DNA from 2 places in the Anaerobacillus sp. 63XJN7_5_ISO-PGPR-S23-430 genome. Region 1 is predicted to be linked to the other one. Evidence: riboswitches for the same ligand, from Rfam matches in the RefSeq annotation. Region 1 holds a riboswitch; the other holds the start of a gene.
The links. Region 1 has a riboswitch for lysine ahead of AC0VYJ_RS17380 (Na+/H+ antiporter NhaC family protein). Riboswitches for the same ligand answer to the same signal wherever they lie in the genome.

Region 1 (5,371 bases):
GAATGCATTTAGACCTTCAGCAGCACCAGGCAGTGTCACTGCTCGAATCACAATGATTAAGAAAAGAACAATTAATGTAGGAATGAAAATTTTATTAGCACGCTCAATTCCCTTTTTAACACCTGCAAGAAGTACGCCAAGTGTAATGATCCATACTGCAATTAATGGGAGAAATACGCCTGGTACGATACTACCTGTTTGTCCAGGATCAACCGTTAATTTCAGATAATCATTGAAGAGGAATGCTTCTGTATCAGAACCCCAACTTTGATTAAATGCAAAATAGCTATAAGAGATGGCCCACGCAATAATTACCGCGTAGTATGTGGAGATGACGAATGCAACGATAACGCCCCACCACCCAAGCCATTCCATCTTCTTATTCATTCGAAAGAACGAAAGTGGTGCGGATCCACGGAATTTATGACCCAATGTAAATTCAAGAATAAGAATTGGGATTCCGGCTGTTAATAATGCAAATAAATAAGGAATAAAAAATGCTCCACCACCGTTGTCATAGGCTACGGCCGGAAATCTCCAAATGTTCCCTAGACCTATTGCTGAACCAACTGCGGCTAATATAAAACCAGCCCTTGTCCCCCATTGCGCACGATTTTCCAAATAAATTACCCCCTTAGACAAATGTTAACCTTTTTCACCATAAGCCCCCTTCCAGAAAAAGGTTAAGACTTTTAAGTAAATTCAGATTATTTTGTTTATAGTATATCTAGTACGTATGTCCTTGTCAAAACAATCTTTTTACATTTTTCGTATGAATCGTTCAATTTTCTATATAAATCTCTCCTTTTTTGTGAAAATACATAAAAAAACAGGAGGAATATCCTCCTGTTTGATTAATGATTTGCCATTTCAACTGGTCTGTTGGCATATTTTCCTTTTAGCATGAAAATTAATAATCCGAATAGAATCGCTGTTGCCACAAGACCAAGAATGGAACTACCAGTAAAGCCAAGAACCAGATATCCTAGTAACGAAATACCTGCAACGAGCAATGCATAAGGCAACTGTGTCATCACATGATCGATATGGTGACTACCCGCGCCTGTTGAAGAAAGAATTGTTGTATCCGAAATTGGTGAGCAGTGATCTCCAAATACAGCTCCTGCAAGAACAGCGGCAAGTACAGGAAGCATGTAGGTAGGATCCGTAGCAGCAGCAATCTCTCCTGCGATCGGAATCATAATGCCAAATGTTCCCCACGAAGTTCCCGTTGCAAACGCCATAACACCTGCAAGTAGGAACAAAATAGCTGGTAAGAAGCCAATCACAATGTGGTCATTAACAAGTCCTGCAAGATACTTACCAGTCCCTAGTGAGCCGATAATTTCAATCAATGTCCATGCAAAGAAAAGAATGTATACGGCTGGAAGCATTGATTTAATGCCTTCCCAAATTCCTTTTCCAAGAACCGCTCCACCCATTCGTTTTGGAAAGAAGAAGAGGAGAGAAGTTATAAGTCCAATGATTCCACCATAAAGGAGAGAAGCAGCAACGTCTGTATTTTCAAAGACAGACAAAGCTGTCACGGCTGTATCCGTTCCGCTAACAGCCTGAATTCCTGTGATGACCATAAACGTCACAGTACCAGCAATTAGCATAATAATAGGCCATGCAAGATCAGCTACTTTCCCCTTCTCACTTTCAGGTAGTCCTGATGTTTGACCAGGTACGGCACCTTGATTCGGATCAAGCACTTCTCCTGTTTTCTGTGCACGGTCTTCATGTACTCTCATTGCCTTAAGATTAATGTCAAAATAACTAACAAAGAACACCATCGCAAGTGCAAAGAGAGCATACAAATTCATTGGAATCATTCTGATAAAAGCTTCTAACGCGCCAACACCTGTAATGCTATGCGTTGCTAATACACCACCAATTAACGCGATGATATAAGCGCCCCAGCTTGAAATAGGTGAAATAATACACATTGGTGCTGCAGTTGAATCAATGATATAGGCAAGCTTTGCCCTTGAAACATTGTGCCTGTCCGTAATCGGTCTACTTACGTTCCCAACTGCGAGCGAATTAAAGTAATCATCAATAAAAATAATAATACCAAATACCGCTGTGACAATCTGTGCGCCTACTCTTGTTTTCACGCGTTTCATGGCCCACTCGCCAAATGCGCGACTTCCACCTGATATCGAAATAAAGGCCGTCATCATCCCTAATAAAAGCAGGAAGAAAATAATGTACATGTTCCAAGTATTTAAACCACCGCTCTCGGAATCAATGAAGATCCCTTTTACGATTGTATAAATTTCTTCTAATGAATTAGGTACACTCCAATTGTTGATCATTAGCGCACCAAGAATAATGCCTACTCCTAAAGAAGGAAGCACTTTTCTAGTCACCACTACCATTAGCAAAGCTACGAGTGGTGGAATAATGGATAGAACTGAATTCTCCATGAATATCCTCCTAATATATGATTGGTCATCATAACCGGAATGGACGCCTATCCCTCAGCCTTCTCGTCGTGTTTGAACGCAAAAAAGCGAGCAATGATAGGATTGGTCCTATCATTGCTCGCTTCACCGAGTCAATGTTAAGTGTCCACCCCGATCAGTAGTTCTCCATTACAAGTTAGACTCATAATGACAGTTCGACACTTCTTCAATGTCGCCCCAACACAAATAATGTGACCGTTATTTATGCTTCGGCAGATCTCCCTTTCGATGCTGATCATTGGTGTCATTCTCCCAACACGTACTCATGAGGATCTGCTCCTCTACCTCATCGTATAAGATAAGGAACAATATTAAGTTCAGTTTTAAAGTATACCTTACTTTCGTTGTTTGTGCAATTGTAGATTATTCCAGAGATATTTCTATTAGAAGGGAACCATTTTTTTAGCTATCGACATTGAACATTGAAGCTGGTTAATGGCCTCCTTGTCTTAATCTGGCTTCGGCAAAACGATCGATGGATTTCCACCATTTCCATTATCACCATTATAATAATAAGGAACGTCTCCCTGAATAAATAAATCTCCAATTTTTACAGAGTTCGAAACTTCAGTATTCTTTGTAGAGAAAGGAATAATTACGTTCATCTCAACTTTAATATTGATATACACTTCAAGATACGTGTTGTTAATTCCCGTTTCTTTCACCTTTGTATCAATATTAGAGACCACATCTCCAATCATTTCAAACCGTACTGGAATCCTCGGCCCAAAATTTGAAAGAAGAACATTATTTGTAGCCATCCCTAAAGGTATGGAGTATACGATTCCTTGTTGATTTTCGGTACCTTCGTAATCGATATCTATATCATTCTTAAAGGTTTCCAGCTTATCTAAATCACCAGCTTCAACATAATCTAAGTAAGTTTGAACTCGTTCTGTGGCCTCTGAGATCAATCGATTATAAACTTGCGAGTTAAAGCTATAACTTGGTACTTTTTCGGAATCATTACCATGAACGATAATTAAATTCTCAACGTCAATACCGTCTGCGATCTTCTTTGAAATGGCATCATTTATTGCTTGCGCAGCAACTTGACGTGTTTTTGTTTCAGCAATACTGATTAAGCTTGGTTCAATTCCTTTATTAACAATCCATAATCCTTGAACAGTAGTAAAGATAAAAATAATAAAGGAGATGACAAAAACATATCGAAAGGGAAGCGGCCCCTTTCTAAAGAATTTTCTACGAGTTCGAAACAACATGAACCCTCCCTTCTCTTCTTCATGTATATGCCATGGAGATGAGAAGTATGGACAATTTCCTAGAAAGAGCCAATATCAAGCTATTAAATGTTTCATAATCGAAAAGAAAGCCGTAGCAAGTGCTACGGCTTTCTTCACATCATCTTAAGCATCGCGTCTCTACCCTTAGTTCCAAGTGTAATGCCTCGCGCTTCTGCTTCAAGCGTAACAGATTCGAGCGGTGCATCAAGCAGTTGTTCAATAGACCGTACACCAACAGCTCTTCCTGCGATAATCTTTCGGTCACTTAACTTTTCATTAAGTAAGGCTACATCGAGTGCGCCGCACATGATATACCCATTGTCATTCATGACCGCTAGAAAATTCGTTTTCGGAAGCTGCATACTGACCGCTGTAAAAGGATGACCGTCAATCATGATTGGTGACATAGTGATCACGTCATTCCCGCCTCCTGACCTGAATGAATATCACTATATCTATATGAGACAAAGAGCATGTTTGACAATCAAACACTGAAAGTTTTAATGTCTATTTTCTAAACGCCATGCAAGGAGATCTCGAAGCATTTCAGGTAAAAAGTATTTCTTTTTAGCATGCTTCATTTGAGGATAGAATTTCCCAAATGTGAACATATCAGCCGTGGCAACGGCATATTCTTCATCAGAAACAAGCTTATTTCCGTTGTGAAAAACATCTGTTACATGATAGAGGCCGTCGTCCATTTTGACAGAGGTAACCTCAAGCCCATCGAATGCCATGATCCCCATTACCTCTCCTCGGAAACCGAGACCTTTAAAACTTAAATTCACTATTTCATCTGACATAGAATAAGAAATGATTTCTCGTAACTCGCTTCCTTTTAGCACCACTTTGCAAGGATTAACAGGATGAGGGCAAATGCGATGAAGGTCTTCTCTTGATACATTTCCTTCTGGTAACCCATCAAGCAACATACCAGCGTTAATCATGCCAATATCCGCTCCACACCACTCTCTAAGAGCGGCAGCTAACTCATCAGCTAGAACCGAGCGTTGAAACCATTCAGATTCAAGAGGCTGTTCAAGACGACAGACGACCTCTTCAAGCATCTTATGTGCATCAATATTTAGTTGTTGAATCATCGCCTTCGCTTCCTCGTCTTCTTTACGATTCCGGACGGTTATCGCATATGCTTCCTTCTCAATCACTTTCTTTGTTTCCATATCAAAACAAATCGAAACTTCTCCAACGTAATTCCCGTTTTTACCAGACTGAGTAATAAGCGTATCCTCTACAAGCATGCCATGCTTCAGCACATGATGCGTATGGGCTCCAATAATAACATCAAGCCCATTCATTTCCCTTGCTAGCTGTTCATCATTACCTAAGCCCATATGTGACATCAATACGACAACATCTGATTGACTGCGTACTTCATCAATGAGGGACTGTAAGAAATGGAATGGAGAATCAATCTGCCATCCAAGTAGTGAGTAGAATTGTTCATAAGGGATGGTAACACCTATAATTCCTACTTTAATGCCATTTAACTCATGGATCTTGTAAGGTACAGCCCAGGAAGGCCTTGTACCATCTTGATGATAAAGGTTGGCGACAATCACCTCGAACTTAGCGTCTGAATAAAGCTCTTCTAGTTCTTTTTTTGAAAACGTAATACCCTCATTGTTACCGATAGTG
Region 2 (5,371 bases), 370 kb from region 1:
ATCTGATATTGAATAATATAGTTTGGACAGGTCTTAGCGGTCAATCGCTAATGATTTTACTACTATATCTAACCTTTTTTACGTTCATGATCTTCCAAGGGGTGAAAAATAGTGGGAGAACATTGCGAGAAATTTCATGGTTTGGATGGGCATTTGTCGCTATGGCATTTAGCTATTTTCTATGGGCCCTTTTGGCACAAAACATTGATAAGCCAAGACATATCCTGCCTCTACCTGGGATAATAATGTTAGGATTTCTCTGGATAGGGTTAGGAAGACAGGGTAATAACTCAACGAAAATAATGCTTGGTTTAGCCGTAATGATTAGCATACAATCACTTGTTTCCTATTCAACAATGAAAGAAGCAAACGATCCAGCAGCTGTTTATCAATTGATGGATTATGTAGAGCAAATTAACGAGCCGGTCATTGTGTATACTTGGGAAGAAACTAGGGTAATGTCCTATAACAAGGTGTCATTTGAACACGAACAAATTTATACGTATTCAACCTTTCTATCTGATCTTCAATATTATGATGAGCATCGCGTATTTTTAACAGGACAGGTTCTCGATGGATTTAAGAAACAGAATATATCGATGGATGGTCAGATCAAAAAGGTCAAAGAATTCCAATCCTCCACATTGTATGATCCTGTCTATCATGACATTGTTTTATATGAGTTCTTAAGATAATAGAAAATTGAGGTAATGTGTTACAATGAGAGGGGAATATAGATACGCCTTGAAAAGGAGTAGTGAGGTGAGGCAGCATGGAACAACATCTTAAAAATAAGCTAGCAATCCTTCCTGACCAGCCCGGGTGTTATTTAATGAAAGATCGCCAGGGAACGATTATTTATGTTGGGAAGGCAAAGGTGCTAAAAAATAGAGTCAGATCTTATTTTAGTGGATCACACGATGGAAAAACGCAGCGGCTTGTAAGTGAAATACGTGATTTTGAGTATATCGTAACCTCCACAAATCTTGAAGCTCTTATTCTTGAACTTAATTTAATCAAAAAACATGATCCGAAATATAATGTGATGCTTAAAGATGATAAAAGCTATCCTTATATAAAAATAACGGCAGAAGAACAGCCCCGCTTAATTACGACACGTAAAATAAAAAAAGATAAAGGTAAGTATTTTGGTCCATATCCGAATGCTTATGCAGCTAGTGCAACAAAGAAGCTTTTGGACCGACTATATCCTTTACGTAAATGTCGTAAAATGCCTGATCGCGTCTGTCTTTATTATCATATAGGCCAGTGTTTGGCTCCATGTGTCAACGACGTCTCTAAAGAGCAAAATAAAGAGATGATTGACGGGATTACGCGTTTTCTAAACGGAGGTCACCAGGAAGTTAAAGAAGACATAGAAAGAAAGATGACCACAGCATCTGAGAATATGGATTTCGAGCGAGCAAAAGAGTTTCGTGATTTAATGTTTCATATTGATAAAGTTATGGAAGTGCAAAAGATCCAATCTAACGATGGTATTGATCGGGATATTTTTGGATATAGTTTCGACAAAGGATGGATGTGTGTTCAAGTTTTCTTTGTACGACAAGGGAAGTTAATTGAGAGAGATGTTTCACTTTTCCCTTTCTATAATGATGCTGAAGAAGATTTCTTAACTTATATCGGTCAGTTCTATCTTCAACAAAATCATCCTAAGCCAAAAGAAGTATTGCTTCCTCAGCAGGTTAATGCTCAAATGGTAGAAGAACTTCTACAAATTCCAGTTCACCAGCCAAAAAGAGGCAAGAAAAAAGAGCTTGTCGAGCTTACAATGAAAAATGCGACCATTGCCATTAATGAGAAATTTTCATTAATTGAACGCGACGAGAAAAGAACGATTGATGCTGTTGAAAACTTGGGAGAAAAGCTTAATATAGAAGCTCCGCTCAGAATTGAAGCTTTTGATAACTCGAACATTCAGGGCACGAACCCTGTATCCGCTATGGTTGTTTTTCTTGATGGAAAGCCAAAGAAAAATGAGTATCGCAAGTACAAAATCAAAACAGTGGAAGGACCAAACGATGTAGGTTCTATGAAAGAGGTTGTGAGAAGAAGATATTCAAGAATGCTTAAGGAAAATGGTCCGCTTCCTGACTTAATTATTATTGACGGCGGAATAGCTCAAATACAGGCGTCACAGGATGTGCTCGAGAATGAGCTTGGTCTGGACATACCGGTTTGCTCGCTGACGAAAGATGAGAAACATAAAACCTCTCATCTTCTTATTGGTGATCCTCCTGAAGCTGTTTATCTACCAAGAAATAGTCAGGAATTCTACCTGTTGCAAAGGATTCAAGATGAAGTACACCGATTTGCGATTACGTTTCATCGACAGCTTCGAGGAAAATCGATGCTTAAGTCAAGTCTTGATGATATTCCCGGTATCGGAGAGAAGAGAAAAAAGAAGCTGCTAAATCATTTTGGATCGATCAAAAAGATGAAAGAAGCAAGCGTTGAAGACTTACACAACGCAGGACTACCAATGAATGTTGCAGAGGAAGTAGTCGCTCGATTTGAAAGTCAATCAAATTAATTTGTAAGAACATGTTGCGGCATTCACGTAAGTTCGTTATAATGAGTGAAATTTAATAGTTCCACACTTCGAAAGTTGAAGTGATGGTAGAGGCGCAAAAACCAATAGTAAGCTTACTGAAGAGTGTTAAGACTCAGTGATAGGAGCTGAAAGGGGGATTTGCCGAAGTGGAAAGACGCTTATCCGTCTGAAGCTGGATCTGTATTGAATAAGTGCAGAGCTGTCATCCAATACCTACCCGGGAATTGGATGGAGAACTATCTCACAAAGGGACGTTTTCTTGGATTTGTTATGAAAACAACAGTGAGGTTTTTCTCATTGTTGTTTTTTTATACTTTAATAAACGCTTTACAAGTTTAAAGTATAAAAAATGAAGGCTATCGCTATTTCAATCTGGTGAGTGGCCGAGTTTTTTAATATCCATTTCGACTCTTAGTTAGTGAGTGTTTGTAACGTGCGATGATTACGCACTATGAGGGATAACGAGCTGCATGAAAGAAAGGATGGAGAGAGTGGGACTACGCGTATTGAAATTCGGAGGTACGTCTGTTGGAGATGTAGAGAAAATCAAAAATGTTTCCAAAAGGCTTATGGAAGCTGTAAATAATGGAGATGAGGTTGTTGCGGTTGTTTCAGCGATGGGCAAAACAACGGATGAGCTTTTAGGATTATCAAAAGGGATAACAGCTACACCGTCTGCAAGAGAGCTTGATATGCTTCTAACGACTGGAGAACAAGTAACAACAGCGCTTCTTTCGATGGCATTAAATGAAGAAGGGTACGATGCTATTTCATTAACTGGCTGGCAAGCAGGAATTAAAACAGAGTCGCTTCACGGCAATGCCAGAATCCTCGATATTGATGCATCACGTATGAATCAACACCTTGCTGAAGGGAAAATTGTGATAGTAGCAGGATTCCAGGGGCTAACTGATACGTCTGACATCGCGACGCTAGGGCGTGGTGGTTCCGATACAACAGCTGTGGCGATTGCAGCAGCTCTTAAAGCGGATCGTTGTGAGATATATACAGATGTGGATGGCGTGTATACGACAGATCCTCGATATGTGAAAGGTGCAAGAAAGCTTTCTACGATTTCTTATGATGAAATGCTTGAACTTGCTAACCTTGGGGCTGGTGTCTTACATCCTAGAGCGGTTGAGTTTGCAAAAAACTATAACATCTTGCTTGAGGTCCGCTCGAGCTTTACGAATGAACCTGGAACGCTAATTGAGGAGGTCGTATCAATGGAACAAAATTTGGTGGTTAGAGGTCTGGCTTTTGAAAGTAATGTAACAAAAATAACAATTTCAGGTTTGCCGAATGAGATTACAACACTTCCTTCCTTGTTCTCATCTCTTGCGGCAAATGGTATTAATGTAGATGTGATCATTCAAAGTACAGGAGAGAAAAATACAACGAGTATCTCATTCTCAATTGAAACAGCCTCTCTTGAATTAACTCTTGATGTGCTCCGTCGCATTAAAGTGAAACTTCCCTACGAACATATTTATCACGAATCAGAACTTGCTAAGGTATCCATAGTAGGATCAGGTATGATTTCTAACCCTGGTGTTGCGGCACAAATGTTTGAAGTACTTGCTGAACACGGGGTAGAAATGAAGATGGTGAGTACATCAGAAATCAAAGTGTCAACGATCGTTCCAGAAGATAAAATGATTTATGCTATTGAGTCGCTACACGATAAATTTCAACTAGATGAAAGAACCCCTGTTAAACAAATGTAATCAAAAAGGAGACCACATGTGGTCTCCTTTCTATTCAATCTGATCTTTTGGGTCCCATTTTACTGTGAATTGAATTTCATTCTTTTTATCAGTTTCATAGGCTTCAGCGATGCAACGAAGCATATTTTGATATTGTTCAGCAAGAAAACCTGCTTCTAGTTGATAACAAGCATTTCGACTAGTATTTCTTCGCTCAGTGATAAGAGCTGACTGAAGATCAAACGTTACTTCATTCTTTTTTTCTTGTGCAATTGATAATTTACCCCATCCAGCACGCTGAAAAAAATCCTCGATCTCTTCTCGAGTGGAGAGCGGGAATTGCCTAGCCATTTCTTTTCCAGTCCAATATAAAACAGCCGGCTGTTCACTACCAAGAAGTTCAGGAATAAGAACTTCTCTATAAAATTCATATCCAAAAGCAGTTGTTTCTATTTCATGACTATAATCAATCGAGTTTGTGCGCTTCTTAAACATAAATTCCTCCCAGCTTTTCTACAAAATAATTATAACGTTTTATCGACAAATCCTCCATAGCACCATAGATAGAATTTATATATATAGAAAGCGTATTCAATTGAGATATACGCAGGTGTTGCAAGGGAATTTTGAAAAATCTAAATGTACACGTTTTCTTGACGGTCCTAAATGATGGGAGTACAATGGGTATGTCACAATATAATCGACAGAAAGCGATGATTTCTGTGCATGCAAAGACTTCTTTATTAGAAAAAAATGCACTGGCAGATGGTAGCTTAACAACTTAAAAGGGGGACACACAAAACATGGCCGCAAGTCGAGACTTTGTAAGCCGAAAATTGCATTCGCTTCTAGGAGTAATTCCGCTCGGACTTTATGTTACTCAGCATCTCACTGTTAACTATTTTGCAACAAGAGGGCCCGAGGCGTTTAATGACGCAGCTCATTTTATGGAGAGCCTTCCTTACAGGTATTTGCTTGAAATTTTCGTCATTTTCTTACCGCTCTTATTCCATGCGATTTACGGTGTTTATATCGCATTTCAATCCAAAAACAACGTAAGTCGATATGGCTATTTACGTAACTGGATGTT

Region 2: it holds a riboswitch for lysine, as region 1 does, so the genes downstream of both, AC0VYJ_RS15605 (aspartate kinase) here and AC0VYJ_RS17380 (Na+/H+ antiporter NhaC family protein) in region 1, are expected to answer to the same signal.

What each region holds. Positions count from the first base shown of each region.
Region 1 covers NZ_CM149686.1:3,323,820-3,329,190, forward strand. The annotation lists gene AC0VYJ_RS17375 (sodium-dependent transporter) at 1-621, opposite strand, end outside; gene AC0VYJ_RS17380 (Na+/H+ antiporter NhaC family protein) at 855-2,432, opposite strand; lysine riboswitch at 2,583-2,763, opposite strand; gene yunB (sporulation protein YunB) at 2,921-3,691, opposite strand; gene AC0VYJ_RS17390 (YunC family protein) at 3,829-4,122, opposite strand; gene AC0VYJ_RS17395 (bifunctional metallophosphatase/5'-nucleotidase) at 4,216-5,371, opposite strand, start outside.
Region 2 covers NZ_CM149686.1:2,955,109-2,960,479, reverse strand. The annotation lists gene AC0VYJ_RS15615 (hypothetical protein) at 1-695, shown strand, start outside; gene uvrC (excinuclease ABC subunit UvrC) at 773-2,554, shown strand; lysine riboswitch at 2,634-2,822, shown strand; gene AC0VYJ_RS15605 (aspartate kinase) at 3,067-4,302, shown strand; gene AC0VYJ_RS15600 (YslB family protein) at 4,333-4,776, opposite strand; gene AC0VYJ_RS15595 (succinate dehydrogenase cytochrome b558 subunit) at 5,085-5,371, shown strand, end outside.